Regions from separate parts of the Serratia sp. 25CWL12 genome, predicted to be linked through region 1. Evidence: predicted binding sites of a transcription regulator. Region 1 holds the regulator's gene; each other region holds the start of a gene.
The links. Region 1 encodes PurR, which represses purine synthesis genes. Its sites were predicted from a motif close to CANGCAAACGTTTGCNTG; they were not measured.

Region 1 (7,717 bases):
AAAAGCGGCAGAACGTGCGCCGTTGTCTGATTAACGATCTTAACCCTCAAGCGGTCGAACGGGCGGTTGAACGCCTTCGCGATAACCGTGATTTTATTCCCTTGTGTGTTTCTGCGTTAGCCCGTGCGCGTGCTGATTGGCTGTATGGTATCAATATGACGCGTGCTTATACCTTGCTGGGGCGTAATGCCGGCTATGATGGCGTGTTATCCGTGGGGCGGGTGCAAACACCAGTATTGGGATTGGTAGTGCGCCGTGACGAAGAAATTGAAGACTTTGTGTCGAAAGATTTCTTCGAAGTGAAAGCGCACATAGTGACGCCAAAAGAGGAGCGATTTGTTGCTTTATGGCAGCCCAGCGAGTCTTGTGAACCTTATCAGGATGAAGAGGGCCGTTTACTGCACCGGCCTTTGGCAGAGCATGTGGTCAAACGTATTGAAGGCCAGCCTGCCCAAGTCACTTCATATAATGACAAGCGTGAATCGGATACTGCGCCATTGCCCTTTTCCCTGTCTACGTTACAAATAGAGGCTGCCAAACGTTATAACCTCAGTGCTCAGCAAGTATTGGATATCTGCCAACGGTTGTATGAAACGCATAAACTGATTACCTATCCCCGTTCTGATTGCCGTTATTTACCGGAGGAGCATTTTGTCGGGCGGCATGCGGTATTGAATGCCATCAGTGCCCATCAACCTGACCTTTACCCGCAGCCGGTGATTGACAGCGAACGCCGTAACCGCTGCTGGGATGATAAAAAGGTCGATGCGCATCACGCCATCATTCCCACGGCACGGGGTGGTAAAGTTAACCTGAGCCAAGACGAACTGAATGTTTATACGCTAATAGCCCGGCAATATTTGATGCAGTTTTGCCCGGATGCCTTGTTCCGCAAGTGCGTTATTGAGTTGGATATTGCGGGTGGCAAATTTATTGCCAAGGCACGTTTTCTGGCGGAAGCGGGCTGGCGAACCCTATTGGGTAGCAAAGAGCGTGATGAGGAAAATGAAGGGGCACCATTGCCAGTGGTGGCTAAAGGGGATGAGTTGCTGTGTGAACGCGGTGAAGTGGTTGAACGGCAGACGCAACCCCCCAGACCGTTCACTGATGCCAGTTTGCTTTCTGCCATGACGGGGATTGCTCGTTTTGTGCAAGATAAAGCGCTGAAAAAAATATTGCGAGAGACCGATGGCTTGGGCACCGAGGCAACGCGGGCAGGGATCATCGAGCTGTTATTTAAGCGTGCGTTTCTTTACAAGAAAGGGCGCTATATTCATTCAAGCCCCACCGGGCGTGCCTTGATCCACTCATTACCGGATATGGCAGCGCGTCCTGATATGACGGCCCAATGGGAAGCAACACTCACCCAAATCAGTGAAAAATCCTGCCGTTATCAGGATTTTATGCAACCGCTGGAAGCCACCTTGCAGGAATTGATCTATCAGGCCAAGCAGAGCCGCGCCAGTGTCGCGTTTCGTGGCTTGCCGAGCTCGCCACCGACAGAGGGTAAAAAACAGAAAAAAAGCCCCCGCAAAGTGGCAAAAAAAGCGGAGTAAATCGCCAGCGAATAGCGCTACTGATTTGATGGTGTGCATCTCCGATTTATTCAGATGCCGCCATACTCTATCGCTTGATTGAACAGGCGCTAGAAACAGGATTTTTTTGCTTCAGTAGTTTGGTTTTCACTGCTAACTGGGGCAAACTGCTTACAGCACATTGAGTTCAGAAAAGAGGCCAACATGTTTACCGGTATCGTACAGGGCACCGCAGCGCTGGTTGCCATTGATGAAAAACCTAATTTTCGCACCCATACAATTGAAATGCCCGCTGAACTGTTGCCAGGGCTCGAGCTAGGCGCTTCGGTGGCGCATAATGGTTGTTGCTTGACGGTAACCGCCATTAACGGTAACCAAGTGACGTTTGATTTGATCAAAGAAACGTTACGCTTGACCAATCTTGGTGATCTCAAACTTGGCGTTAAGGTTAACGTCGAAAGGGCGGCCAAATTCAATGATGAGATTGGTGGTCACCTAATGTCCGGGCATATTATTTGCACCGCTGAAGTTGCCAAGATTTTCACCTCGGAAAATAACCGTCAAGTATGGTTACGGATGCCAACACATGATTTGATGAAATATGTGCTGCATAAAGGCTATATCGGCATTGATGGTATTAGCCTGACCATTGGTGAGGTGGTTAATAACCGCTTTTGCGTACACTTAATCCCGGAAACCCTTGAGCGTACCACGTTGGGCAAGCGACGCCTTGGCGATAAAGTGAATATCGAGATCGACCCGCAGACCCAGGCCGTGGTTGATACCGTTGAGCGGGTACTTGCCAGCCGCGAAGCCGCTATGGCTGTAGCAGCGAATACAGTAGCCCAGTAAAAGCCTAAGAGTGATTAAAGCAGCCCTGGTTTGGCCGGGCTGCGACTATTCGACCTACAAAGTGTTTGGTGCCTTTGACACTAAACACTTGCCGCCATAGCTTATCGCGCTCGGCAAAAGTCATATCATCATGAGACTGAGTCTGCACTTTCTTGTTGTAAACGCCGCTGTTTTTCATTGACGCCATAAAGTTGGATCGCATAGCCCAAAGCGACCAAAAATACCGTAGTGAGCATGATGGTGACGGTTGCTACCAACGGTTGGCTAATAAATGCCGAGACCAGCAAACTGGAAACAAAACATAGCCCCAATTGGATGGTATTTTGCAATGCGGCGGCTTTACCACTGCTTTCAGGGAACGGCATGAGCGCATTACTGACCAGAATAGGGTAGCTGGCACCGTTAACTAAGGCCATAAAGCAGAATGGGATCAGCAGAGTGGTTAACGTCGGTTCCGTTAATGTTGCCAGTAAATATAAAGCCAAGATACTGAAGCCATAGGCGAGCAGCAGCCAAGGCAACAAGAGATTACCGGAAATACGACTCAAGGCACTGCGGCAACTGTATCCACCCAGCAAAAAAGCCAGAGTCTGTGGAACATAGCTCAGGCCAATATCATTTGGGCTATACCCCATATCACCAAGAATAAATGGTGAGCCAGTCAGCCAAGCAAAAAAGCTGGCGGAACAGGCAGCAAAAATCATCACGTTGCCGCTAAATCGCGGGGATTTTAAAATCTGATAGAAACTGCTGCCGGGTTGTTTGTCAGTAGAGGGTACCAACCGGCTGTGATCGTTCAGTAATAGGGTAGGAATAAGCAATAATAATGTGATGGAAAGTAATACAATAAAGATGGCGCGCCAGCCCATATGATTAAGTAACCAGGCACCGCAGAGTGGTGCTAATGCAGGGGAGAGGGCGACCAGCGGCATGATAGCGGCAAAAACACGGTTGACCTTACCGTCGCGGTAGCGATCCACCACGATGGCTTGCCAGGTGACTGCTGCAGAACAGACCCCAATGGCTTGAAGAAAGCGCAGTGACCACAGTTGGACTGCGTTTTCCACCCATAACATACCCAGGCAACCGAAGGCGAATAGCACTAGGCCAACCAAGAGCACCGGTTTACGCCCCAGGCGATCTGACAAGGGCCCCCACAGCAGTTGAGCAAAGGCAAACCCGGCCAGGAAAATACTCAAACTGGCACTGATGGCCCCAGGGGAAATCTGCAACTCCTGTTGCATAGCACCAAATGCCGGCAGATACATGTCGGTAGCCAGGTACCCCAACATGCTTAGGCCAGCAAGATAAAACATAAATCCAAAATTTCGCATGGTATTTCTCGTTAAAATTATGTTACGCAGATTTTTTTAGCGGCGGCAAGTGTATACGGCTGGATCTCTAGTTGTGAAACGGTATTATTTGCAAGGTGCTATTAAAAAATTTGAAGGCAGAATATCACTATGTGGTCTGAATACTCGTTAGATGTCGTTGATGCGGTAGCACGTACCGGGAGTTTCAGCGCAGCAGCACAGGAATTACATCGTGTTCCTTCGGCGGTGAGCTATACCGTGCGGCAACTGGAACAATGGTTGGCGGTCCCTCTCTTTGTGCGCCATCACCGTAATGTGGAATTAACACCTGCGGGCTCACTGTTTATTAAAGAGGCGCGAGTTGTTATCAAAAAAATGCTTGATGCGCGTCGACAGTGCCAGCAGGTTGCTAATGGTTGGCGTGGTCAGTTAAGAATTGCGGTTGATTTGATTGTAAAGCCACAGCGTAGCCGCCAGCTATTACTGGATTTTTATCACCATTTTCCTGATATGGAATTGGTGCTGCAGCCAGAGGTGTTTAATGGAGTATGGGATGCCTTGGTTGATGGCCGTGTGGATATGGCTATCGGTGCGACACGCGCTGTGCCCGTAGGGGGGGGTTATGCATTCCGTGATATGGGCTTTATCAATTGGCTTTGTGTGGTCAGCGCCAGTCATCCTTTGGCGGCGATGAAAGGCCCCCTCAGTGATGAGCAATTACGCGCTTACCCTTCGCTGGTGTTAGAGGATACATCACGTAATTTACCCAAACGGGTAACTTGGTCGCTGGATAACCAACGGCGCTTAATGGTGCCTGATTGGGTTTCTGCGGTAGATTGCCTTTGTAGTGGCTTGTGTGTGGGGATGGCGCCAGCCCACCGGGTATTACCGTTGGTACAAAGCGGAGAGTTGGTGGAGTTACAACTGCGTGAACCCTTTCCCCCGAGTGCTTGTTGCCTTACCTGGCAGCAAAAAGCGCAGTCACCCGCCATGTCTTGGTTACTCAACTATCTGGGTGACAGTGAAACGCTTAATCAGGAATGGCTGAGCGAGAAGTCGCCGGAAAGTCTGCTGCTTCCCGGCGTGAGCGATTAACGACGGTAATCGATAAAAGGACCATCGGCGACAGAACGGCGTTCGATCAGGGTTGGGTGAATTTCGATTACTTTGGATTGTTCACGTTTGCTGGTAATACGGTCCAGCAAGATGGTGAAGGCCATTTCACCCAAGCGTTCTTTAGGTTGATGGATAGTGGTCAGTGCCGGGGTAAAGTAGCGAGCATTACGCACATTGTCATACCCGATCACCGAAATATCTTGTGGTACGCGCAACCCCAGTTCATCAGCAGCACAGATGGCACCCATCGCCATAATATCACCGCCACAGAAAACGGCGGTTGGGTGTTGCTTTTGCGACAGGATCTCATGCATGGCTTGGTAACCAGAGTCCGGCTCGAAATCACCTTGAACGATCCACTCTTCACGGATGTCGATATGTGCTTCCTGCAGCGCTTTGAGGAATCCCTGATGACGTCCACCGCCGGTATTACGCGAAAGTTGGCCAGGAATCGCGCCGATATCCCGGTGCCCACGTTCGATAAGATAACGGCCAGCCAGGTAACCGCCCGCAAAAGCATTATCAATAATGGTATCAGTAAAATCCTTGCGTGCGCTGCCCCAATCCATAACCACCATAGGGATATTGCGGTAATCTTCCAGCATTTCCAGTAAAGGCTCTGGATATTCGGAGCACATTACTAGCAGGCCATCAACGCGTTTTTGCGCCAGCATCGACAGATAGGCTCGTTGCTTATCCAAATCGTTGTGAGAGTTGCATAAGATCAAGGTATAGCCTTGGCTATAGCAACTGTTTTCTACTGCCTCGATCACTTCGGCAAAGTAGGGCGACTCGCTGGAGGTCGCCAGCAAACCCACCGATTTGGTATGATTAACCTTCAGACTGCGGGCCACTGCACTGGGCGAATAATGTAGCTCCTTAATCGCAGCCCAAACGGCTACCTTAGTCTCTTCGGCGACGAAACGCGTTTTATTAATAACGTGTGAAACGGTCGTTGTGGAAACGCCCGCGCGCTTGGCTACATCTTTAATCGTTGCCATGTAAAAAATGACTCCTAAACCTACATGTCCATTATGCAGGTATGATGTTAATCGTTTGCCTACCTGTCTAGATAACCGTACCTGATGTCGCTTCACGTTAAGCATCTGGCTTGTGGGCACGATGCGGAACGCTGACACGCCGTGAACCCGTCCGTGGGGGCTCGTATCGCGCATCCATGCGCTCAACGCTCAGCTAACCTGCATCATACCCACCTGGAGGCATAGCTATTTAGATAAGCGAAAACTGAGTTTTTAGTACTGAATTCGTCAGTCGCTTAAACAGGAGGGCATTACACCGGTATGCGGTTATGAATGGGCGATTTTGTCGTATATTGCAGCAAAGTGGAAGAGCTAATCATGTATTTAACATCAAGTTTATTCGAGCCATAACGGATACGCCGTCATTTAGATTGTAATGGGGGCATAGACTACTGGGATAACAAGAGATAAGTCACGAACTGTGGGAAAAATGATTTGCTGTATTGGCTGCGTCGCTTATGCTTGAGTAACCACATACCTGAGTTTATTCCGGTTGCAATGAGTAGTCGCAATGAGCAGTAACAATAAATAGTCATAACGGGGCAAATCAGTAAGCACCCCCCGGTTACTGAGGCAGCTACGTCACGACAGGGCAACCAGGAACCATACCACTTACAGTACGACGAAGATCATAGAGAGGGAGACGTTTATGGATACCAATTTGAAGATGTCATTGTTTACTACCTGTTGTGCATTGGTAATGATTGTGGCGTTCGGCCTTATTGCCGCATTGAATTAGTTTATACCCAAGTTCAATCAAGATGCCGCTAGGCGGCAAGCAAGTGAATCCCTAGGAGCATAGGCCACTATGTGACTAGGGTGAGTGCGCGTAGCCAACACCGCAGCAGTTTGATTGGCGACGGGTATATTCAGGTTGCTGGGCGGTCAGCAACCGCAATGTTAATGACGAGTACAATAAATTAAGGCGCGGAAAAATTCCGCGCCTTAATTTATTGGTAACAGCTTTATGAGTAACAGCTCGATAGGTCACTGTTCTCTGAGCAATTGCCGGCGATTAAGCCAGGTTTTCTGCTACAAATGCCCAGTTGACCAATGCCCAGAAGTTTTCCAGGTATTTAGGGCGTGCATTACGATAGTCGATATAATAAGCATGTTCCCAAACGTCAACCGTCAATAACGGCTTGTCAGCGCCAGTCAGTGGGGTTGCTGCATTGGAAGTACTGACGATTGCCAGTGAACCATCAGCTTTTTTCACCAGCCAGGTCCAGCCGGAGCCGAAGTTCTTTATTGCGGCATCGGTGAATTGATCTTTAAATGCAGCGAAAGAACCGAAAGATTTGTTGATGGCTTCAGCAACAGCACCCGTTGGCTCATTGCCGCCTTGTGGTGACAGGCAGTGCCAATAGAAGGTGTGGTTCCATACCTGTGCGGCGTTGTTGAAGATACCAGCGGTGGAAGTTTTGACGATCTCTTCCAGGGTTTTGTCTTCGAACTCGGTACCTTTCACTAAGTTATTCAGGTTAACCACATAGGTGTTATGGTGTTTACCATAGTGGTATTCCAGAGTTTCAGCGGAAATATGAGGCTCAAGCGCATTTTTTTCATACGGTAGTGCAGGTAATTGAAACGGCATTGCTTTCTCCTTTTTATATACAGAGTTCTCTCTCGTTAGCGCCAGTCAGAGCCGCGGAGAGAGGAAACACAGAATTGTTATAGATATTTCATAGTTGTTAATCTTATCAACTTTCCGAGTGAATAAAAGATCCAATGTGTACTAATTGAGTAACTAACTAAATAACAAGAGAAAAAAAGGAGAGGCTGAGTTTAACTACTCAGCCAGCGAAGGTGGATTAGCGGATGTTTTTAGGTGTAACCACCCGGCGAGCACCAATATAGTGGT
Region 2 (7,717 bases), 1.8 Mb from region 1:
ATTCATATCAGACTCTGCACAGACGAACGAAGAACGCAGAGTATAATAAAATTTATCAAATAATATTCAATAGGAATACTCGTATTCAATCTAAATCACTAACTGATGGAAAATCACCAGGATTGATTCGATTGCCGACCCGCGGCGAGTGGATTGAACTTGGGGATATGAAATAGAACATCAATCTACCCTCCTGGCTCAGTGAACCAGGAGGGTACGATTTATGATTTATGAGTTCCGGGCCACTTTCTGGGCCTTCGAAATCAGTGTCTTATTACTGTCATACATCTGCAGCAGATAGCGGTTATAGGAGGCACCCTTCTGAGAATAACCTGATAGCTGACGGATCAGTTCTGGTGTACTCAGTGAATCATCCTCACCCAGACGCTGTTTTGCCCGCTCTGAACGCAGTGAGTTATACGCCTTATGTGTATTCATATTCTTAATGTAGGCGATAACACCGTCCTCAACGGTTTTGTAAGCGTAATAACCTTTCACCTGACCTGGTGCGGTAACGCAGTTTTGTCCGCAACGCAAACCAAAAAGGTTGTTGTTGGATTGAGCCAGTTTTGATGTGCCCCAACCGGATTCCGTTGCAGCCTGTGTGGCAACGAAGTGGGTAGGCAAAATATCGACGCGATGTAACAACGAACCCCAGTTGGTACGCTTCGGTGAGTTGCATGTCATATCGTAGCGCTGACACAGGGTTCTGAGCTTGGCGATATCACTCGGTGACCAGTGCTTGGCATCCTGGTGTTCCAGTAACCAGCTCCTGTCATTCATAATTTCACGATTGAGTCTATCAATCGTAGGGACAATGACATTAAGAAACGCTTTCTTACGGGGTGTGCCAGAAGGGTACTTTCGCAAATCAGGCAGCATCTGCAGAGGCTGCTTGCCTTTATGAGAATACTCTATGTTCGTTATGGCACTGGTTGAAGCGAAGCTAAAACCGGTAGTCAATACAAAAATAAAGAAAGCGAATATGGCATTTGTCCTCATTGAAAAAGAGGGCATTTGCTTTTCCTCGTCTGTTGTTTGAACAAAATTCAAACGGATACTAACAAAATAGAAAAGCCATAACCAGATTTTTTCGCAAGCCCCATTGGCTCATTCACGACCAAACTGCGATGGCTTATCCTCATCATCCACGGCAAATCCGCTCCTGCTGGGGCTCAAGAAGCCACCACTGCTGCAACTGGCATAACATTGCGGATCTCACGCTTGACTCTAGAGTCTACTCCAAGGTGTAGACTTTTTATCAGACACCAGCGTTGTTTCAAGTAATTGCCTGAGGGGGCCCTATGCATACTCACCAAGAGCACCACCACCAAGAGAAAAACCAGCAAAACAGTTGCCATTGCAACCATCAACATAGCCAAACACAGCATGGCTGCAGCCATAAAAAAGCGGCAATAGAGGGAAACCCTGCCCATTCGCCTGAACAGCCTCATGAGCACGATAACCAGAATGGCTGTTGCGCCAACCATGATGATCCTGATGAGGAGAGCGACAGTCTGACTGCCGCTCCCCCTCGCGGCAGTCAGCGCTTCACTTGGATAGTGACAGGTATGGATTGCCCCAGTTGCGCAAAAAAAATTGAAAATGCCGTTGCATCACTACCTGGCGTGAATCAGGTACAGGTGCTGTTTGCGACTGAAAAGCTGGTGGTAGATGCCCAGTCAGATATCAGCATCAATGTGCAAAACGCCGTAAAACGCGCGGGGTTTACCCTACTGAGCCCCACAGCCAACCACCAAAACAGTGAAGTTAAAACCATCCACTGGGGGGAATTTACCCCATTATTACAGCTCTCCGGGTTGATGTTCACCAGTTGGATGATTGATATTTTCAACCCACAATGGGGCAATATTGCCTTTATTATCACTGCCCTGGTTGGACTGTTGCCCATTGCCAGCAAAGCGTTACGACTGATTCGTTCAGGTACCCCGTTCGCCATAGAAACATTGATGAGTGTCGCGGCCATCGGCGCACTATTTATTGGTGCCACCGCAGAAGCGGCAATGGTGCTACTGCTATTTATGTTGGGTGAGTTGCTGGAATCCTATGCCGCCAAGCGAGCACGACGTGGCATTAAGGCGTTGATGGCCTTAGTCCCGGAAGATGCCTGGCTGATCCAGGGTAATCAACGTAAGCGTGTTACGGTTGCCAGCCTGCGCCCTGGCGATGTGATAGAAATCGCCCCGGGTGGCCGCTTACCTGCTGACGCTGAATTACTCAACCCGTTTGCCAGCTTTGACGAAAGTGCCTTAACTGGGGAGTCCGTACCAGTAGAGCGCCAGCAAGGGGAGAAAGTCGCGGCTGGCAGTTTGTCTGTCGATCAGGCGGTACAGGTAACCGTCATCTCGGAACCGGGCAACAATGCCATTGACCGCATTCTGCAATTAATTGAAGAAGCCGAAGAGCGCCGTGCTCCCATTGAGCGTTTCATCGACCGCTTTAGCCGTTACTACACCCCGGCGATCATGCTCTTGGCACTGGCAGTGATCCTGATCCCCCCTTTGCTATTGGCGGAGCCTTGGTCGCTGTGGATTTACCGCGGGCTGACATTACTGCTGATCGGTTGCCCATGTGCCTTGGTCATTTCCACACCTGCCGCGATCACTTCCGGGCTGGCGGCAGCAACACGTCGCGGTGCGCTGATTAAAGGCGGGGCAGCCCTGGAGCAGTTGGGGCAAGTACAGACCATCGCGTTCGATAAAACCGGCACATTAACCCAAGGCAAACCCACGGTGACGGATGTATTGCCCGCCGAGGGGATCAGCGAGCAGGTGTTACTGGCCACTGCCGCCGCCGTTGAAGCAGGGTCACACCATCCACTGGCGCAAGCTATCATCAACCATGCGGTAGAACGCGGGGTTGAACTCCCTCTCGCTGAAGGCCGCCGCGCACTGGCCGGTATCGGCGTTGAAGGTATGGTGGCCGGAAAGATCATCCGGATCAGCACACCGGGCAAGCTGGCAGAAAATCAGTTAACCCGCGAATGGCACCACAAAGTAGACACCCTGGAAAATGAGGGGAAAACCGCCGTGGTGGTGCTGGTTGATGGCGCGCCCATTGGCCTGTTGGCCCTGCGCGATGTGTTGCGCGAAGATGCCAAGCTGGCGCTGACCCAACTGGCAGCGTTAGGGATTAGTAGCCTGATGCTCACTGGTGATAACCCACGCGCTGCCGCCGCCATCGCCAGTGAGCTGGGGATCGACTATCGCGCCGGATTAATGCCAGAAGATAAAGTGCGGATAGTCAGTGAACTGAGCAAACAGCAGCACACCGCCATGATTGGCGATGGCATCAATGATGCCCCAGCCATGAAAGCCGCCAGTATCGGCATCGCTATGGGCAGTGGTACTGATGTGGCGTTGGAAACTGCCGATGCGGCACTGACCCACAATCGGCTGGTGGGAATCACCGAGATGATCCGTATTTCCCGTGCCACTCGGGCCAATATTCGCCAGAACATTACTATTGCGTTAGGGCTGAAAGGGATTTTCCTGGTCACGACTTTGTTGGGGATAACCGGTTTATGGTTGGCAGTACTGGCAGATTCCGGCGCTACCGCACTGGTGACCGCCAATGCCTTACGGCTGTTGAAAAAACGCTGATTTCCCTGGCTCCAGCGAGTTGCAGCTTACCGGCAACTTGCTGAGGCCAGTGTATAAATATCTGTTACTCCGCCAACCCCTTGCGCAACAGATAGCGATACGGTGCCTTATCTGTTTCCTGAGCCAGCAAAGTGTGTTCCATAAAGCGGCAAAAACCCGGTATGTCGCGGGTAGTGGCAGGATCATCGGCAATGATCAGCAAGGTTTTGCCGTTATCCATATAGCGTACCGTTTTACGCACCATCATTACCGGTTCCGGGCAGCGTAATCCCAAGGCATCTAGCGTCTGGTCTGCCTGGGCAAAAATGTCAGTCATATTCTTCTCTCGATCAAAAAACATCCAAGTATACTTACTGGATCTTAACAGCGCTTAGTTTACGCCAGTCGTTTTTTTGCGCAAGATACGTTACCGTTTGCGTTAAATTTAACCATTGCATTCGTTGCGCAAACACGTATCATGCCGCCGCATAGCTAAAAAATGACATGGGTTCCCTCACCCCATCTATCCAAAAAGGTCACATTATGTATTCATTTACCCCCCAGCAACGCTTAACCGCATTGGTTTGGCTTTCGCTCTTTCATATTACCATCATTGCCTCCAGCAACTATCTGGTGCAATTGCCGATCAACATTTTCGGCTTTCACACCACTTGGGGAGCGTTCACCTTCCCATTTATCTTCCTGGCTACTGATTTAACGGTACGGATCTTCGGCGCACCATTGGCACGCAAGATCATTCTTTCCGTGATGATCCCGGCGCTGCTGATCTCCTATATTATTTCTACGGTGACCTTCCAGGGAGAATGGCAAGGGTTTGCGGCTTTAACCCAATTTAACCTGCTTGTAGCACGGATTGCCGTTGCCAGCTTTATGGCCTATGTGTTGGGCCAAATCCTCGATGTCCATGTCTTCAACCGCTTGCGTCAACGCCGTACCTGGTGGGTCGCCCCAGCCGCTGCCATGTTGCTGGGTAATATCAGTGATACCATGGCCTTCTTTTTTATTGCTTTCTACAAAAGCAGTGGCCCTTTTATGGCCGCTAACTGGGTGGAGATCGCACTGGTAGATTACAGCTTTAAGGTCATGATCTGCATGTTGTTCTTCCTGCCGATGTATGGTGTACTGCTGAACATGTTGCTCAAGCGCCTGTCTTCACACCAACAGCAGAGCCAGTTGCCGTTAAGCCAGTGGTAATGCTAGCGTCGTCTCTTATCCTGTGGGATATCTGACACCCAGGTGACTGAGTGCCATACTCCATTTATCTGTTATCTGTAAAAGAATAAGGACGCCCAATGCGTAAAGTAGTGAGATTGATGGCTATCAGCCTGTTGGCACTTGGCCTCGCTGCCTGTGATGGTGCTAACAAAGACAACAAACAACCCGTCAACGGCACGCCGGCAAGTACCCCAGCAAACCAGACGCTGAGCTTATTGGATGGCAAGTTGACCTTCTCACTGCCCAATGGCATGGCAGATCAAAGCAGCAAGCTCAATAGCCAGGTCAATAATCGCTATGTCTATGCCGACAGCAGCGGTCAACGTGTTGTGATCGTGTTGCTGGGGGACAAAACGTCAGAGAGTCTGGAAGTACTGGTTCAACGCCTGGAGCACCAACTACGCACCCGTGATGCCAACCTGGAGGTGCTCAGCAATAAAACCATTGACGCCAATGGCACCCCCATGCGCCAGCTAAACACCATCATCACTAGTAATGGTCAAAAATCCTACACATCCACCCTACTGGCGCTAGTGGATGATAATCTGCTGACCATTCAGATCATACTACCGGCGGATAACCCACAGCAGGCGCAAGACGAAGCACAGCTTATTATCAACACGCTGAAATTCAGCAAGTAACACCCGGTTCAATCCCCGAAGCATCAGTGCCGACGGGGATGGTATTAGGGGTATCGTATTAAGGGTGCAGCTTCTGCACCCTATGCTAAAGCCTGTGCCAACAAGGTAATAGGGTGTTCACAACGCTTGCTGGTGGACATTTCTATCTGCCATTTGCAGGTTTCGCAATCCGTGATCACCATATCCACCCCACTCGCTTCAATCTGCCGAAACAACGAGGCACCAATACCTTGCGCCGTTTGATAGTTCTCCGACTTGAAACCGTAGGTTCCGGCAATGCCACAACATTGTGAATCCAGCACGACCAATTCCAAACCTGGGATCTGCCGCAACAGTTCTAGCGTATAAGCCGTCCAGCCCATTTTTTCCATATGACATGGCGTGTGGTAAGCCACTCGCAGCGGCATCGGGTTGAGTGGCAATGTCCGACCTTGCTGAAGCAAACGGTAGAGGTATCGAGTTGCCAATTCCACTCGCTCACGCACTGCCGAGGTGTCGACATCCAGTAAATGCGGGTACTCATCACGTAGGGTAAACGTACAGCTAGAGGAGGTGGCAACCACGGGAATACCTTGCATCACCACCGCTTTATGCAGTGATTCGGCATTCACTTTGGCCTGCTTTTTCGCTTGTGCCATAAAGCCATTGGCGATAAGTGGTACGCCACAGCACTTTTCACGCTCCAGTAGCTGCACACCAATATCGATGGCGTTAAACACCTTGATCAGATCTTTACCCAACTGGGGATGGTTATAATTGACAAAACAGCCATGGAAAAAGGCCACTTGTTCGGTATAACGCTGCTGCTGTTGCGCCTGCTGGCGGTACCAACGGCGGAAAGTACCAAACGAATATTTTGGCAGCTCACGCCGATGGTCAATCTTCAGCGCTTTATCCAACAGTTTGCGTACCGGTTTCAGGCCAGTGGTGGCGTTAACAATCGGCGCAAACGGGGTTGATAACGAGCCCATAATGTCCGTATGGCTGAGAATGGCATCACGCAGTGTCGGTTTACTCTGGCTGAAATTGGCGCGAGCACGTTGGATAATGTCACCGATTTTCACATCGGAAGGACAGGCCACTTCGCATCGCTTGCAGTTGGTGCAATATTTGAGCGCCTCATCGTAAAGCGCTGGGTCTTTCAACCGTAAACGCTCACCGTCTGGCCCAGCCTGTTTCGGCCCTGGATAGAGAGGATTAACCTTGGCTACCGGGCAGTAGGTGGTACAAACCGTACATTTGATGCAGCTCTCAAAACTCATGTCTTTTGACTGGCTCATTTTACGTTGTGCCCCTCTATAATCTGCTGCGCCACATGCAGGGCACTAATCAACGAAACCCCAGCACCACAACCTTGCTGTAACGGATCATAACCACCGGCCACGGCACCAATGGCATACAGATTAGTGATCGCTTCCCCCTGCTTAAGGGCTCGCAAATTGGCATCGGTTTTTACCCCAAACTGCAGGTAAGGCTGCGCCGCGAAAAAATCCGGGTGACTCCAGTCGGCCCGCTCGGCTTTGCTGAAGACATCCAGCCCGAACACCGGCTCACGGATACCGGCTAAATCAGCGACCAAACCGTTGCTGAAGAAGCTGCCACTCGCCAATACCACCTGCTGCGCGCGCAACGGAATATCCGTGTGATTGCGGGTATACAATCCGCTAATGCGCTGCTGGTCAATACTGGCCCGCAACACGGTATCTCCCGGCATAAAGACACCACCCAGTTGTTGCAAGCGTTGGCGCAATGCCTGGTACAAACGCATCCCCAACACCGAAGGCGGTAAGGTTGGCAGAAGGAAAACCGGCCTGCCCACTGCTTGGCGTAATGCGAGTAACGGCTGGTCACTCTCCAGCCCCAGGCAGGCTGGCAAGAAAATAGCCTCAGCCTCACCCGCCTGTCGCTTCACCTCTTCCGCCAAGGCCGCCAAGTGCTCTGGCAGATCCAGTACACGGGCAATGTTCGCCGCGCGAAATTCACTCGGGTTATTACGCAAACGATCTAAAAGAGGTAAATGCAAAAATGCCGCCTCAGCGATCACCTTTTGTTCTTCAATCAGCGAACTGGCGGCCATCTGCGGTTGGAAATCGAGAAAACCCTCAATACCCAGCACTGCAATATGCTGCCAAGGCAAATTTCCCCCCCACGCAGATACCGGGATCGCCTGCGGACTCAACCAAGTCGCCCGGCGCGTGCCCAGTGGCGTAACACGCAAATGGTTCCACTCACAGCTCC
Region 3 (7,717 bases), 2.2 Mb from region 1:
GCCTGATCCTCGAAGAGTTATTGGCACACAACCTTAGCATGCTGGCAGTACGTGCCGGGGCACAAAGTTACCTGGCCCCTTCACTGGCACCAGATGACCGGTTGAAACAAGCGTTCCTCGCACAACTGCCCTTTTCACCGACCAATGCACAAAACAGAGTCGTGGCAGATATCGAAGCCGATATGCAAAAAGGCTTTCCGATGATGCGTTTGGTACAAGGTGATGTAGGTTCAGGTAAAACGCTGGTTGCCGCGCTGGCGGCCTTGCGAGCCATCGTCCATGGTAAACAAGTGGCACTGATGGCCCCGACGGAATTGCTGGCTGAACAACATGCCAATAATTTTCGCCAATGGTTTGAACCATTAGGCATCGAAGTCGGCTGGCTGGCAGGAAAGCAGAAAGGCAAGGCACGTCTTGCTCAACAACAAGCCATTGCCAGCGGTCAAGTAATGATGGTGGTCGGTACCCATGCCATTTTTCAGCAGCAGGTGCAGTTTAATGGCCTAGCCTTGGTGATTATTGATGAACAACACCGCTTTGGTGTACACCAGCGGCTGGCATTGTGGGAAAAGGGCGAAGAGCAAGGGTTCCACGCCCATCAGTTGATTATGACGGCCACCCCCATCCCACGCACGCTGGCGATGACGGCCTATGCCGACCTCGATACCTCAATCATTGATGAACTCCCCCCAGGCCGTACCCCGGTAACCACCGTGGCCATCCCTGATACGCGCCGCGCTGATATTATCGAGCGGGTAAAAAACGCCTGTATCAAGGAAGGCCGCCAAGCCTATTGGGTCTGTACACTGATTGAAGAGTCAGACTTACTGGAAGCCCAGGCGGCAGAGGCCACTTGGCAAGAGTTGCAAGCTGCCCTGCCAGAACTGAAAGTTGCACTGGTACATGGCCGGATGAAAGCCCAAGAAAAGCAAGCGGTGATGCAGGCATTCAAACAGGGTGAATTACAGCTATTAGTGGCCACCACCGTGATTGAAGTTGGTGTCGATGTTCCCAACGCCAGTTTGATGATTATTGAAAACCCGGAAAGGCTGGGTTTGGCACAGCTACACCAATTACGTGGCCGTGTTGGTCGTGGCGCTATCGCCTCACACTGTGTGCTGCTTTATAAAACCCCACTGAGCAAAACTGCCCAGAAACGCCTACAAGTCCTGCGCGACAGTAATGATGGGTTTGTCATTGCTCAGCAAGATTTAGAGATTCGCGGGCCTGGTGAATTACTCGGCACCCGTCAAACCGGGAGTATGGCGTTCAAAGTCGCCGAGTTGTTGCGTGATCAGCACATGATCCCGGAAGTTCAACGCGTTGCGCGCCATATTCACCAACACTATCCACAACATGCTCTCGCCCTGATTGAACGCTGGCTACCGGAAACCACCCGTTATTCCAATGCCTAGTAATAACAGGATGCCGTGGTCCAACGGCAACTTGAGCACATTTAGGCGCTGTTATGACAGGCGTTACCATAACAGCGTAACTAGGGTTATGGCTGTGCCGGCAATGGCTGTTCCGGTAATAGCTGTTCCGGTAATAGCTGTTCCGGTAATGGTTGTTCCGGTAATGGCTGTCCCGGTAATGGCTGTCCCGGCAATGGTTGTTCCGGTAATGGCTGTCCCGGCAATGGCTGTTCCGGCGATGGCTGTTCCGGCAATGGCTGTCCCGGCAATGGCTGTTCCGGTAATGATTTTTCCGGCAATGATTGCTCCAGGGTTTGCCCTTCTTTATTGAGCGCCTGTAAATGCCCCTGTAATGAAGCCTTGAATGGCCCATCGCCGTTAAGTAACCCTTTCAACTCTAATTGCAGATTACCATCACCTTCCAATGGAACCGGTTGCCATCCCCATTGCTGTAACGTATTTAAAGGCACTGAACGGCCATTAAAGGAGAGCGTAAACGGCTTACCAGGGAGCTGACTGATGCTGGCCTTAGCCTCTAACAAACCCTCCGGCATAAAGGCGCTCAACTCAGTCACATTGATTTGTTGAGCATCAGCCTGCAGCGTCAAAGAGGGGCGTCGAATATCGACCTTATTGAAAGTGGCATCACTCCCATTGAGTTGTAACGAGCCAGACCAGATTCCCCACTGGTGATCACGGGCTAATAGCAAGTTGTTACCAGAACCATCCAATGCCGTGATCTGGAAAGGAAAATCAGGATTGATATCAATGAGCAGATTACGATTAGTGGTCATCTTGCCGACATAGACTTCAGCTAACCAATCGGGTAATGGCCGCAACCACAACCCACGCCAGTTAATCGGCAAGGTATATTCTAGTGCCGCTACCGCCAACTCATCCAACTGCAAACGTTTATTCGCCCGTAACCAGTTGCCGGAGGTACGCAATAATCCCCCCTCCCAACGGGTGGTGAATTGTTGAATGGTAATACCCGCCGTAGAGAGAGTCATGCTCATAATCGGGTCGATTAAATGAAACTTGCCATTAATAATATCCCCCGCATTAAAGTTGAGCGAACCCTCTTGGCTACTCCAGTCACCTTGCTTAAAAGTGATATTTTGTAACGATAGGTCGAGATCGTTAACCGCCCACTCTTTCCCTTCCAAACGTGCATCGATTAAATCAAAGCGCTTCACTGTCACCGGAGGCAGCACCTTGAAATGCTCGCCGAACTGTTTCAATGTTAACGGAACTTGCAGGCGTACATTGCTTAGGCGCAAACTCTCCACCAACCAACTGCCATCGGCGGCACGGCTAGCCACCCCGGTGAGGTCGCCTTGGGACAGATCGGCACCAAAATTATTCAGCATCAACTGATTTTGCCTGATTTCACCCTGTACCAATACCCGTGAGGCAGGAATACCGTTCAATACCATTGAACCCGCGCTAACCTGAAATTGGTTATTTTCACCGAATAAATAGCCGGTTTTAGGTTGCCATGGATTGATACCGCCATTCACCGCCTGGGCGTTAAACTGCCAGCTATTATGGTTGAATTGCAGTGCCATATTGCTTAATTGCAATACCTCCGCCTGAATGGGTAATGAGACCCCCTGTTGCGGCAATACATTGAGGGAACCATCCCGTAGTGTCACACTGGCAAAAAAACCAGGCTCAGTGATTTGTCGTGAGCTAAATACCAGATCCACCTGCTTGGCCACCAGCGTCTGTGGTTGGTTGGCTTGAGCGAAGGTCACACCTTCCAGGCTGATTTGCCCCGGATGATTCCAGGAGTGCGAGATTTTCTCTACCGACAGGCGATACCCGCTGTTATCACTGACCCAACGGCTCAACCAGCCTGCAGCCCAATGAGTTTGGCCCAAAAGGTAAATCACTACCACGGCAAGCACAATCAGTAGCAGGAAAGTCAGCAACAGTTTTCTGATAAATTTCATCGTGCGGATCCGTAGAGGTGAGAAAAGATACCCTGTTTATGCCGCAATTAGCTCGTCAGCTCAAGAGTCGTGATGAAAAGGGTAATAAAAAACGGCCGCAAGTAAAGTACTTGAGGCCGTTTTATACCAGATTGCCGTATTTATTTCTCTGGTGGGAACAGCAAATTCAGCGTAATCGCCGTTAGACCACCGGCGGCAATACCGGAAGAAAGTAGGGTTTTCAACCAGTCAGGTGCAAATTGCAGAATCAATGGCTGTTGGGAAACCCCCATACCGACGGCGAGTGATAGCGCCATAATCATCACCGCCCGACGATTCAGGGGTTCACGAGAAACGATACGAACACCGGAAGCAGCAATGGTGCCAAACATCACAATGGTCGCGCCACCCAGCACAGGTTCAGGAATATTCTGCACAAAACCGGCAACGGCCGGGAATAACCCCAAGCCAATCAGCATCAGTGCCACAAAAAAGCCGACATAGCGGCTGGCGACACCCGTCAGTTGGATCACGCCATTATTCTGACCAAAACAGGAATTAGGGAAAGTATTGAATACCGCCGATAACATTGAATTCAAGCCATTGGCCAACACGCCCCCTTTCAGGCGCTTCATATAAAGTGGGCCACTAACCGGTTGTTCAGAAACGTCAGAGGTGGCGGTAATATCCCCAATGGTTTCCAGTGACGTCACCATAAAAATCAACATCAATGGTAACAGCAGGTTCCAGTCAAATCCCAAACCGTAATAGAGCGGTGTCGGAATGGAAATGACGGCGGTTTGAGCAACTGGCTGAGTTTCCGGTAGCATACCCATGGCCCAGGCCAGCAGATAACCTACCACCATCGCAATCACCAAAGCAGCGATACGCAGATAAGCATTACGTTGGCGGTTAAGTAGAATAATCACCGCCAGTACCGAACCCGCCAGCAACAGATTCTTTGGCTCACCGAAGGTATTCGCCTCCATCGCTGCGTAGCCACCGCCAATAGAGGTTAAACCGACCTGAATCAACGATAGGCCGATGATCATCACCACAATGCCAGAAACTAACGGGGTAATGATACGGCGCGCCAGATGCAGCACCCGGGACAGTAGGATTTCGGTACATGATGCCACCATCAAGGTACCAAACAGGGCTGCCATCATGGTGGGGATATCTGCCCCACCATTTTTCAACGCCAAGCCACCCATAATCAGTGGCGAGACAAAGTTAAAGCTGGTGCCCTGAATAGATAACAAACCAGAACCGATTGGCCCCCAGGTTTTGATTTGTAAAATAGAAGCCAACCCGGAAGCAAACAGTGACATGCTGACAATATGCTGAGTATCTTGTGCTGGCAGGCCAAGTGCCTGGCAGATCAACAACGCTGGGGTGATCACCGCCACAAACATGGCTAGCAGATGTTGGCCGGCAGCAAACAACGTTTGTGGCAGGGGGGGACGATCTTCCAGGTGATAAATCAGCTCACTAGTGCGTGGGCCGTTTGTCGATGCGGTTGCTGTAGCATCAAGTTCGGCAGAGTGGGTGGTCATGGTGTCGCATTCCAAGAAACGGAAAAGAACGTATTTTAATGATCCTTGCCACAAAAGCAAACGGTTGCGCACTTCTATTTTTATACCAATAATTTTATTGATGTCGCATTTTTATTCATTTTTCCTTGTATTATTAGGCGTTTTTACTTCTAATCCTGCACTCGTTAAGTTAAAAAGCTGTTCGAATTTTATAACTTATTATTTTATTGTATCTATTTTATTACACGGGGTACCTAGATGTTTCATCTCGATACTTATGGCACATTAGTCGCGGCCACGTTGGTTCTGCTCCTAGGTGGCAAATGCGTACGCTCTATTCCTCTACTTAGACAATACACGATACCTGCCCCCGTCGCTGGTGGTCTGCTGGTAGCAGTAGCGCTACTGGTGATGAAGAAAGTAGCCAACTGGGAAATCAGCTTTGATATGTCGCTGAAAGACCCCCTGATGCTGGCCTTTTTTGCCACTATCGGTTTGAATGCCAACCTGGCTCGATTGCGAGCGGGGGGCAAGGCGTTAGTCATATTCTTGTTCGTCGTGATTGGGTTGCTAGTGGTACAAAATGCCATCGGTATCGGTATGGCGACAATGTTGGGCTTGGATCCATTGATGGGTCTGATTGCTGGTTCAATTACCCTTTCTGGTGGCCATGGTACCGGTGCAGCCTGGAGTAAAGTGTTCATTGAACGCTATGGGTTTGAGAATGCGACTGAAGTAGCGATGGCTTGCGCCACCTTCGGTTTGGTTCTCGGCGGGCTGATTGGTGGCCCAGTGGCCCGTTATCTGGTGAAAAACTCCGCAACCCCAGAGGGAACGCCAGAAGACAGTGCACAGCCGAGTGGGTTTGAAAAGCCGGAAAGTGCTCGCTTGATTACCTCACTGGTGATGGTGGAAACCATCGCCATGATTGCTATCTGTTTAACCGCCGGGAATTTTGTCGCTGGTTTATTGAAAGGTACCGCGTTTGAACTTCCCATCTTCGTTTGCGTTCTGTTTATTGGTGTGATCCTCAGTAACACCCTGTCAGCCACTGGCTTCTACACGGTCTTTGAGCGGGCGGTATCGGTATTAGGCAACGTTAGCCTGTCGTTGTTCCTGGCGATGGCACTGATGAGTCTACGTCTCTGGGAATTGGCCTCATTGGCCTTGCCGATGCTGGCCATTCTGGCAGTACAGACGTTGGTGATGGCGCTGTATGCCATCTTTGTCACCTACCGCGTGATGGGTAAAAACTACGATGCTGCGGTGCTAGCTGCCGGTCACTGTGGTTTTGGTATGGGGGCGACCCCAACGGCCATCGCCAACATGCAGGCGATTACTGACCGTTTCGGTCCTTCACATCTGGCATTCTTAGTGGTACCGATGGTTGGAGCGTTCTTTATCGATATCGTCAATGCCATCATGATTAAGCTGTATCTGACGTTGCCGATGTTCTCTGCAGTTAGCTAAATCCCCTTGGTCGGTTACCCGTCGTCGCTTGATTGGCGACGGGTAAATATCAGCAAGTCCTTTGCTGTTAACTTATTTCTTCAATCTTCTGCCAAAACATCTTTATCCAAGATAACGTTTGATTCTGCAGGCAATACCATAAAAGTCCCTTCGAACACCGCCCCCTTATCATCGCCACCGAATAAGTGTACCTCTGCCTGCACCCGCGCCCGACGGCCTTGTGCCAAACGAGCCAGATCACCGCTCAGCGAACTGAGCTCAGCCACTGCCCGGGGCCGACCAGTGACAGGTTTGCTATAACGAATATGGGCATCTGCCAGAATAATGGTTCCACCCAGTTGGCGTTCACGCAGTAGCAACCAGATTAGCCCCCAGCCAGTCAAGGTTGCCAAAGAAAATAAGCTCCCGGCAAACAGGGTATGGTGCGGATTCTGATTGCCAATCTCTGGCATCGTGGTGACAAAACGTTGACCCGTATACTGGCTGATACGCACACCCATTTTTTCACTGAGAGGAATATGTTGATACCAGGCTTGTTGTAACTGCCCGCACCAATCGGGGCGATGTAAAATATCATCCAGTGTCGCCACGGGCTTAATCATCAGGTAATGGCGGAGAGGCGTGGTTTGTGGCGTGGTAATTTCACCTTGATTAACAAACCCCAATTTGGCAAAAAAGTCGACGGCATCTTCGCGAGCACTACAAACCACCCGCTTAACCCCTTCCTGACGCGCTACCGACTCCAGCGTCATCGCCACCAAGGTTCCCAGCCCCTTATCTCGCACCGTGGAATCCACCGCCAGGAAACGAATCGCCGCTTCATTATCAGCATTGATAGATAAACGCCCTATCGCCACAATACGGTCATTCTCGTCCACCACCATTTGGTGATGTGCCATCGCATCGTAGGCATCCTTTTCTGACCCCATTGGCTGGTGCAATGGCTTACGCAACATTTCCCAACGAAACTGGTAGTAGTCTTTCAGTTCTTGCTCTGTCACAGGAACGCGCAAGTGATACATAGCGGTCTTCTCTCTCATCATGCTTAAACTTGCAACCAGAACGTCACCGGCCCATCGTTTACCAACGCCACTTTCATATCGGCGGCAAACTTGCCAGTCTGTGTGTCCACACCACGTTCACGGCACAGACCAACAAAATAGTGATATAACTGCTCGGCATCGCCGGGTGCTGCGCCACGGGAGAAGCTGGGGCGCATACCTTTTTGAGTATCTGCCGCCAAAGTAAACTGCGATACCACCAGCACACTGCCTCCCACTTGCTGCACATTGAGATTCATCTTGTCATTCTCATCAGCAAAAATACGGTATCCCAACACCCGCTCACACAAACGCTGTGCTTT
Region 4 (7,717 bases), 2.2 Mb from region 1:
AAGACGTGAACCGATCCTTTTAGCGCCATTTTCTTGCAGAAGCTCATCAAGCTGTTTGATCGCCCCGCAGAAAGTATCGTACTCAGAACTACCTAACCCCACGGCGCCAAACTTCACCAAGGATAAATCCGGTTGTTGTTGTTTAATCTGTTCCACCAGGGATTGCAGGTTTTCTGGTAAATCGCCGGCTCCATGAGTAGAAGATATCACCAACCATAAGCCAGATAACGTCAGTTCATCCAATTCCGGACCATGCAATATTTCGGTTGAGAAACCGGCTGCTTCTAGCTGTTCGGCTAAGTGTTCTGCAACATATTCTGCACTGCCAAGCGTACTGCCACTGATTAGAGTAATGTCTGCCATGAATGATCCTAACCTTGCTGAAGAGGAGCTATTGTACGCTGTGAATTAGTTGGGATCTAGCAGTGGATAATATGTGTATGTTTTAGCATTTATCCAAGCTGTAGGCGGGTTGGACGCAACTTGGATAAATGTGGATAGAATCAGTACTAAGGTGTGATGGTACGCATAATGGGATTCTGCAGCGAGATCAGGGTTTCTGTTGACTGGATCTCGTCGATAGTCTGGATCTTATTGATAAGGACCTGCTGCAATGCGTCTATCGAACGACACATAACCTTGATGAATACACTATAGTGGCCAGTGGTATAGTAGGCTTCAACCACCTCTTCCAGATTTTCCAGTTTTTTTAGGGCTGAAGGGTAATCCTTGGCACTCTTTAAGATAATGCCGATAAAGCAGCAGACATCGTAACCCAGTTGTTTAGGATCGATATCAACTCGGGTACCGGTAATGATCCCCGCCTGTTTCATTTTCTCAACCCGTACATGAATGGTGCCCGGGCTAACACTAAAGTTTTTTGCCAGTTCAGCATAAGGTGTTCTGGCATTTTCCATTAAGGCGTTCAGAATGCCGCGATCGAGATTATCGATCTGATAAATTTCTGCCATTAAAACCCTCTTTAATTGCTGATTATTGAATTATTACGGGTTAAAAATGAACGATTAAAAAGAAAAAGGCAATATTTATTGATGGATATTGAATTCAAGTATCATTCTGTTGCTTAATCGTTGGCAACTAAACAGGTTATTAAAGAGATACCGTAATGAAAAAGCAGTATATTCAAAAACAGCAACAGATCAGCTTTGTGAAATCCTTCTTTTCCCACCAACTGGAACAACAGCTTGGTTTGATTGAAGTTCAGGCTCCAATCCTCAGTCGACTCGGTGATGGCACTCAAGACAACCTTTCCGGTAGTGAGAAAGCGGTTCAAGTAAAGGTGAAAAGCTTACCTGCATCTACGTTTGAAGTAGTGCATTCATTGGCTAAATGGAAACGTAAAACACTGGGTAGCTACGATTTCAGTGCTGGTGAGGGTCTGTATACCCATATGAAAGCGCTGCGTCCGGACGAAGATCGTCTGACCCCGATTCATTCAGTGTATGTGGATCAATGGGACTGGGAACGCGTCATGGGTGATGGTGAGCGTGACCTGGCTTATCTGAAAAAAACGGTTAAGCAGATCTATGCTGCAATAAAGGATACGGAACTCGCGGTTAGCCAGAAATATGGTTTAGTACCGTTCCTGCCAGAGCAGATCCACTTTGTTCACAGCGAAACCCTACTGCAACGTTACCCAGAACTGGATGCCAAAGGCCGTGAGCGCGCTATTGCCAAAGAATTGGGCGCGGTATTCCTGATTGGTATTGGTGGTAAGCTTTCTCATGGTAAATCCCATGATGTACGAGCACCTGATTATGATGACTGGACCACGGCAGATAGTGAAAATGGTGCTGGGTTGAATGGCGATATTTTGGTGTGGAACCCAGTATTGCAAGATGCATTTGAGCTTTCGTCGATGGGGATCCGGGTTGATGCTGAAGCACTGCAACGTCAACTGACCTTGACTGACGATTTGGATCGTCTGAAGTTGGAATGGCACCAATCTTTATTGCGTGGCGAAATGCCACAGACCATTGGTGGTGGTATTGGGCAATCTCGTCTGGTGATGCTGTTACTGCAATTGCCACATATTGGTCAGGTGCAGTGCGGTGTATGGGCGCCAGAAGTGCGTGAAACTGTAGAAGGGTTGTTATAAGTATCAGCGCCGCCGGCTTGAGTACAAGCAGCGCTGGCGGGGTGGCCATGTGCTGGCGATTAATCCGGCCTACACCAGCCAGCAATGCGCTTGCTGTGGTCATACAAGGAAAGAAAATCGCCAGTCACAAAGTCAGTTCAGGTGTTTGGAATGCGGATATACAGAAAACTCCGATATAAACGGTGCGCGCAATATTTTAGCGGCGGGGCTCGCCGCGTTAGCCTGTAGAGAGAGGGCAGCTTTAGGCCGCTCGATGAGGCAGGAACCCACCGAGTCGAGTCAGACTTCAGTCTGAATGTTGTAGGGGTCTTCGCCCTTTAGGGCGGAGAGGATGTCAACCCTGTCTATTTTGTAATGAGAACGGATGATAATGGTTCGTATTCATTCAGTTCGCTATCGCACAGTGGCTTCCTGATATACGTTATCCACTTTAGCAAACCGCTTAACGCCTTTCCTGTTGGCAAGGTCGAGCAATACAATTTACGCCCACTTACCTTCCAAGAATTTATTTATGCCTCAAAAGAATCGGCGTTGATCAAGGCATTCGATACGCAAGCTAGTACTGCCGCAGCGAATAGCAAATTGATAGATAAGCTGACGGATTACTTTTTTACTGGTGGCATGCCGGAAGCGGTTGTCGCGTGGTACCAATTCAAAGAGTTGGGCATTTTAGAGCGCGTTGCAAAGGTCGCTAAAATTCATGCTGATTTAGTCGCAGGCTACCAACGTGATTTTGCTAAATACGCCGGTAAGGTTGATGCAACATTGATTGAGTCAGTGTTCAATAGCATACCCGCGCAGCTTTCCCTGGTTTTAGATGAGTCGGTTAAACGCTTTAAGTTTAAAAACGTCCATAACCGTAAATATCGCTATAGCGATTTTGAAACCGCTATCCACTGGTTAAGATGCTGCCGTTTGGCGCTGGCTAACTACCCCATTGAAGGTACGCCCAAAGCCCCATTTGCTGCCTACAAAAAAGAAAATAAGGTTAAATTATTTCTGTTTGATGTGGGCTTGCTTAACCATATGTTGGGCAGCAGTTATAAAGAAATTAAACAGCAACACTATGAGTACAAAGGTTATATAGCTGAAAATTTTGTACAACAAGAGCTTGCTGCCATTGGCGTTGACCCTAGCTATTCGTGGAATGATGCTCGCGCAGAAATCGAATTCATTATCTCAAATGATGAGGGCAATATTGTCCCAATAGAAGTAAAAAGCGGCAAAAGGACACGCGCTAAATCGCTGGCCTCCTATATAGAAAAGTGCGCACCAAGAAAAACATTTAAATTAACTGGTACGCAAGGTTCTTCACCATTAGAGCAAACCAACATGGTGATGCCTTTGTATTATATCCAGTATTTACCTTCAAAGTGGTAACTGCTCCATCAAGGTAGGAGCCCACAGGGTTATTCATATTTTGTTTATTTTTATCATCAGTGATAAGCATAGGTATGCAGGTTAAATGATGCATACAGTGTGTCCCTAGTGTTTGCGGATTTTTACGTAACGTGAAACAACTGGGGTATTTTTTGGTAGGGATAGTTGGTTGAGCTAGCAAAAAAATTATGAATACTGAACACAAGCAGCCGTTATCGGCAGTCACTCTGGCAGCAATTGGGGTGGTTTATGGTGATATAGGGACCAGCCCGCTCTATACCTTAAGAGAGTGTTTTTCTGGGCACTATGGTTTTGAGGTCCGTCCTGATGTGGTATTCGGGTTTCTATCTCTTATTTTTTGGATGTTGATTGTTATCGTTTCCTTGAAGTACCTCACTTACGTTATGCGTGCAGATAATGCGGGTGAAGGGGGTATTCTGACCTTGATGTCGTTGGCCGGGCGCAATACATCGGCACGTACCACGTCATTATTGGTTATTCTGGGTTTGGTTGGTGGCAGCTTCTTTTATGGCGAGGTGGTGATTACCCCGGCGATATCGGTTATGTCGGCAATTGAAGGGTTGGGAATCGCAGCACCTTCACTCGAACCCTATATCGTTCCTTTGTCCATTCTGGTTTTGACTCTATTATTTGCTATCCAAAAGCATGGTACCGGCAGCGTCGGTAAACTTTTTGCGCCAGTAATGTTGCTGTGGTTCATCGCGTTGGCGTTACTCGGTGTGCGCAGTATTATTGCTAATCCTGAAGTGTTGCAGGCCCTCAACCCTAAGTGGGCATTCAACTTCTTTGTTGAATATAAGACAGTCTCCTTTTTTGCCATGGGAGCGGTGGTTCTTGCAATTACCGGAGTGGAAGCCTTGTATGCCGATATGGGCCACTTTGGTAAATTTCCAATCCGTTTGGCTTGGTTTGCGGTGGTGTTACCTTCATTGGTACTCAATTATTTCGGTCAAGGGGCGTTGTTGCTGAAATCACCCGAGGCCATCAAAAATCCGTTCTTCTTGCTTGCTCCGGACTGGGCTCTGATTCCTTTGCTGATTCTTGCCACATTGGCTACTGTTATCGCTTCTCAGGCAGTCATTTCCGGCGTGTTTTCATTGACTCGTCAGGCGGTGCGTCTGGGGTATTTGTCGCCGATGCGTATTATTCATACCTCGGAGATGGAATCTGGCCAGATTTATATCCCGGTGATTAACTGGACACTCTATCTTGCTGTCATCTTGGTGATTGTCGGTTTTGAACACTCCAGTAATCTGGCAGCGGCTTACGGTATCGCTGTTACTGGCACCATGGTGTTGACCAGTATTCTTATTACTTGCGTTGCGATTAAAAATTGGCATTGGAATCGCTATTTTGTACTGAGTATTTTACTGATATTGCTGATTATTGATGTTCCTATGTTCTTAGCCAATGCGATGAAACTCTTTTCCGGCGGTTGGCTGCCACTGGTGATGGCATTGATGATGTTCATTATCATGACAACTTGGAAAAGTGAACGTTTTCGCCTGTTGCGTCAGATGCACGAACACGGTAACTCTCTTGAAGCAATGATAGCTTCATTGGAGAAATCTCCCCCGGTTCGCGTTCCTGGAACGGCGGTGTTTATGTCGCGTGCGATTAATGTCATTCCATTTGCGTTACTACATAACTTAAAGCACAACAAAGTATTACATGAACGTGTTGTCCTGCTTACCTTGCGTACCGAAGATGCGCCCTATGTGCCTAATGTCCAACGGGTGACAATTGAACAGTTATCGCCGACTTTCTGGCGTGTTGTCGCTCGCTATGGTTGGCGCGAAAGACCTAATGTCGAGGATATTTTTCACCGTTGCGGATTGGAAGGGTTACCTTGCCGGATGATGGAAACATCGTTTTTTATGTCCCATGAGTCACTGATACTGAGTAAACGCCCCTGGTATTTGCTACTGAGGGGGAAATTGTTTATTGCATTAAGCCGTAACGCGCTGAGGGCTGCCGATCAGTTTGAGATCCCACCTAATCGAGTTCTAGAACTGGGTACCCAAGTGGAAATATAACAATCTGAATTTATTAATTAAATCAAATCTTGTCATCGAATCATTCAAGTTACAGAGATAGGTAAACGGTAGCTTGAATGAAATTAACCAGGTAAGCGAAACGTTTCGATGGCGATCACATTTTTTCGATTATTGAGTTGTCTTTCTCAGAAATTTTTCTAAACTCTATGGTGAGCGAAACGTTTCGCTGTTGGAGTTAATCTAAAAAATGAAAAAAGGCGTACTACTGAATTGTGATGTTTCTGCGGTTGTATCTCGCCTCGGACATACTGATCAGATCACGATTTGCGATGCAGGATTGCCGATTCCGGCGACAACGCAGCGTATTGACTTGGCTCTGACTCAAGGGGTGCCGACATTCTTACAGGTTGTCGGCGTGGTCACGCAGGAAATGCAGGTAGAAAGCGCTATTCTGGCGGAAGAGATTGTTAAAAATAATCCGTCGCTCCATGAAATGTTACTGGCTCAACTAAAACAAATTGGCCAACTCCAGGGAAACACCATCAGTGTAAGCTATATCAGCCATAGTGCTTTTAAAGTGCAAACTGAACATAGCCGGGCGGTGATACGCAGTGGAGAATGTTCGCCTTATGCGAATGTGATCCTCTGCGCCGGCGTAACATTCTGAGGCATTTATGCAACCTTTACTGGAACTTAAAGGGATTGATAAAGCCTTTCCCGGCGTGAAAGCACTTTCTGGCGCTGCCCTCAGCGTTTACCCAGGTAGGGTAATGGCGTTGGTGGGGGAAAACGGTGCCGGAAAGTCAACCATGATGAAAGTGCTTACTGGTATTTACAGCAAAGATGCTGGCAGTCAGTACTATCTTGGTAAAGAAGTGACCTTCAATGGGCCGAAGGATTCGCAGGAGGCGGGCATCGGCATCATTCATCAGGAACTGAACCTGATCCCACAGCTAACCATTGCTGAAAATATCTTTTTGGGGCGTGAGTTTGTCAATCGGTTTGGCCGCATTGACTGGAAACGTATGTATGCCGAAGCGGACAAACTGCTGGCACGCCTCAACCTGCGTTATAGCAGCCACCGTCTGGTCGGGGAACTGTCGATTGGTGATCAGCAAATGGTGGAAATCGCCAAAGTGTTGAGCTTTGAATCTAAAGTTATCATCATGGATGAACCTACCGATGCGCTGACCGACACTGAAACTGCCTCTCTGTTCAATGTGATCAATGAGCTGAAAGCCGAAGGGTGTGGCATTGTTTATATTTCCCATCGACTGAAAGAGATCTTTGAAATCTGCGACGATGTGACCATTTTCCGTGATGGGCAGTTTATTGCTGAACAGCCGGTTGTTCAATTGCAGGAAGATACGCTGATTGAAATGATGGTTGGGCGCAAATTGGAAGAGCAATATCCACGCCTGAACTTGCCTCGAGGTGAAAAACGTCTGCAAGTTAGCCATGTTTCCGGCCCAGGTGTTAATGATGTCAGCTTTACTCTGTATAGCGGTGAGATTTTGGGTGTTGCTGGCTTGATGGGTGCTGGCCGTACCGAGTTAATGAAAATCCTATATGGCGCTGCACCACGCAAAAGTGGCACAGTGAATCTGGATGGTCATGATGTGATCACCCAATCTCCCCAAGATGGTCTGGCAAACGGCATCGTCTATATTTCTGAAGACCGTAAGCGTGATGGCCTGGTACTGGGGATGTCAGTAAAGGAAAATATGTCGCTTACTGCCCTGCGTTATTTCAGCCGTGCTGGTGGTAGCTTGAAGCATTCAGATGAACAAGTCGCTGTGAGTGATTTTATCCGTTTGTTCAATATAAAAACCCCTTCAATGGAACAACCTATTGGGTTACTTTCCGGCGGTAATCAGCAAAAGGTGGCGATAGCTCGTGGTTTGATGACTCGGCCAAAAGTGTTGATCCTTGATGAACCTACTCGTGGTGTCGATGTCGGGGCGAAGAAAGAGATTTATCAGTTAATTAATCAGTTTAAGCAGGAAGGGTTGAGCATCATTCTGGTCTCTTCGGAAATGCCTGAAGTACTGGGAATGAGTGATCGCATTTTGGTTATGCATGAAGGTCATCTCACCGGAGAGTTCCCAATTGAACAGGCTACCCAGGAAGTGCTGATGGCTGCCGCTGTCGGCAAGCAATACGGCGTAAAGCAGGAGTAATCAGATATGAGTTCACAGAC

Region 2: a site for PurR is predicted at 4,026-4,043, ahead of tusA (sulfurtransferase TusA). Genes of this name have one in related genera too.
Region 3: a site for PurR is predicted at 4,959-4,976, ahead of gltS (sodium/glutamate symporter). Genes of this name have one in related genera too.
Region 4: a site for PurR is predicted at 5,615-5,632, ahead of rbsD (D-ribose pyranase). Genes of this name have one in related genera too.

What each region holds. Positions count from the first base shown of each region.
Region 1 is NZ_CM147698.1:2,033,480-2,041,196, reverse strand. It holds gene ACX9GV_RS08890 (DNA topoisomerase III) at 1-1,556, shown strand, start outside; gene ACX9GV_RS08885 (riboflavin synthase subunit alpha) at 1,740-2,387, shown strand; gene punC (purine nucleoside transporter PunC) at 2,516-3,721, opposite strand; gene punR (DNA-binding transcriptional activator PunR) at 3,851-4,795, shown strand; gene purR (HTH-type transcriptional repressor PurR) at 4,792-5,817, opposite strand; gene cydH (cytochrome bd-I oxidase subunit CydH) at 6,506-6,595, shown strand; gene sodB (superoxide dismutase [Fe]) at 6,872-7,450, opposite strand; gene ACX9GV_RS08855 (C40 family peptidase) at 7,668-7,717, opposite strand, start outside.
Region 2 is NZ_CM147698.1:3,843,672-3,851,388, forward strand. It holds gene ACX9GV_RS16680 (MBOAT family O-acyltransferase) at 1-6, opposite strand, end outside; gene ACX9GV_RS16685 (protein bax) at 229-1,017, opposite strand; gene ACX9GV_RS16690 (zinc/cadmium/mercury/lead-transporting ATPase) at 1,305-3,623, shown strand; gene tusA (sulfurtransferase TusA) at 3,688-3,939, opposite strand; gene ACX9GV_RS16700 (7-cyano-7-deazaguanine/7-aminomethyl-7-deazaguanine transporter) at 4,146-4,817, shown strand; gene ACX9GV_RS16705 (DcrB family lipoprotein) at 4,916-5,479, shown strand; gene glpC (anaerobic glycerol-3-phosphate dehydrogenase subunit GlpC) at 5,560-6,759, opposite strand; gene glpB (glycerol-3-phosphate dehydrogenase subunit GlpB) at 6,756-7,717, opposite strand, start outside.
Region 3 is NZ_CM147698.1:4,237,541-4,245,257, reverse strand. It holds gene recG (ATP-dependent DNA helicase RecG) at 1-1,415, shown strand, start outside; partial or broken gene ACX9GV_RS18490 (AsmA family protein) at 1,709-3,370, opposite strand; gene ACX9GV_RS18485 (uracil-xanthine permease family protein) at 3,511-4,905, opposite strand; gene gltS (sodium/glutamate symporter) at 5,143-6,354, shown strand; gene fabY (fatty acid biosynthesis protein FabY) at 6,435-7,376, opposite strand; gene dtd (D-aminoacyl-tRNA deacylase) at 7,400-7,717, opposite strand, start outside.
Region 4 is NZ_CM147698.1:4,197,476-4,205,192, forward strand. It holds gene mioC (FMN-binding protein MioC) at 1-363, opposite strand, end outside; gene asnC (transcriptional regulator AsnC) at 510-971, opposite strand; gene asnA (aspartate--ammonia ligase) at 1,127-2,119, shown strand; partial or broken gene ACX9GV_RS18305 (zinc ribbon domain-containing protein) at 2,124-2,414, shown strand; gene ACX9GV_RS18310 (ATP-binding protein) at 2,474-3,499, shown strand; gene kup (low affinity potassium transporter Kup) at 3,688-5,556, shown strand; gene rbsD (D-ribose pyranase) at 5,765-6,184, shown strand; gene rbsA (ribose ABC transporter ATP-binding protein RbsA) at 6,192-7,697, shown strand; gene rbsC (ribose ABC transporter permease) at 7,704-7,717, shown strand, end outside.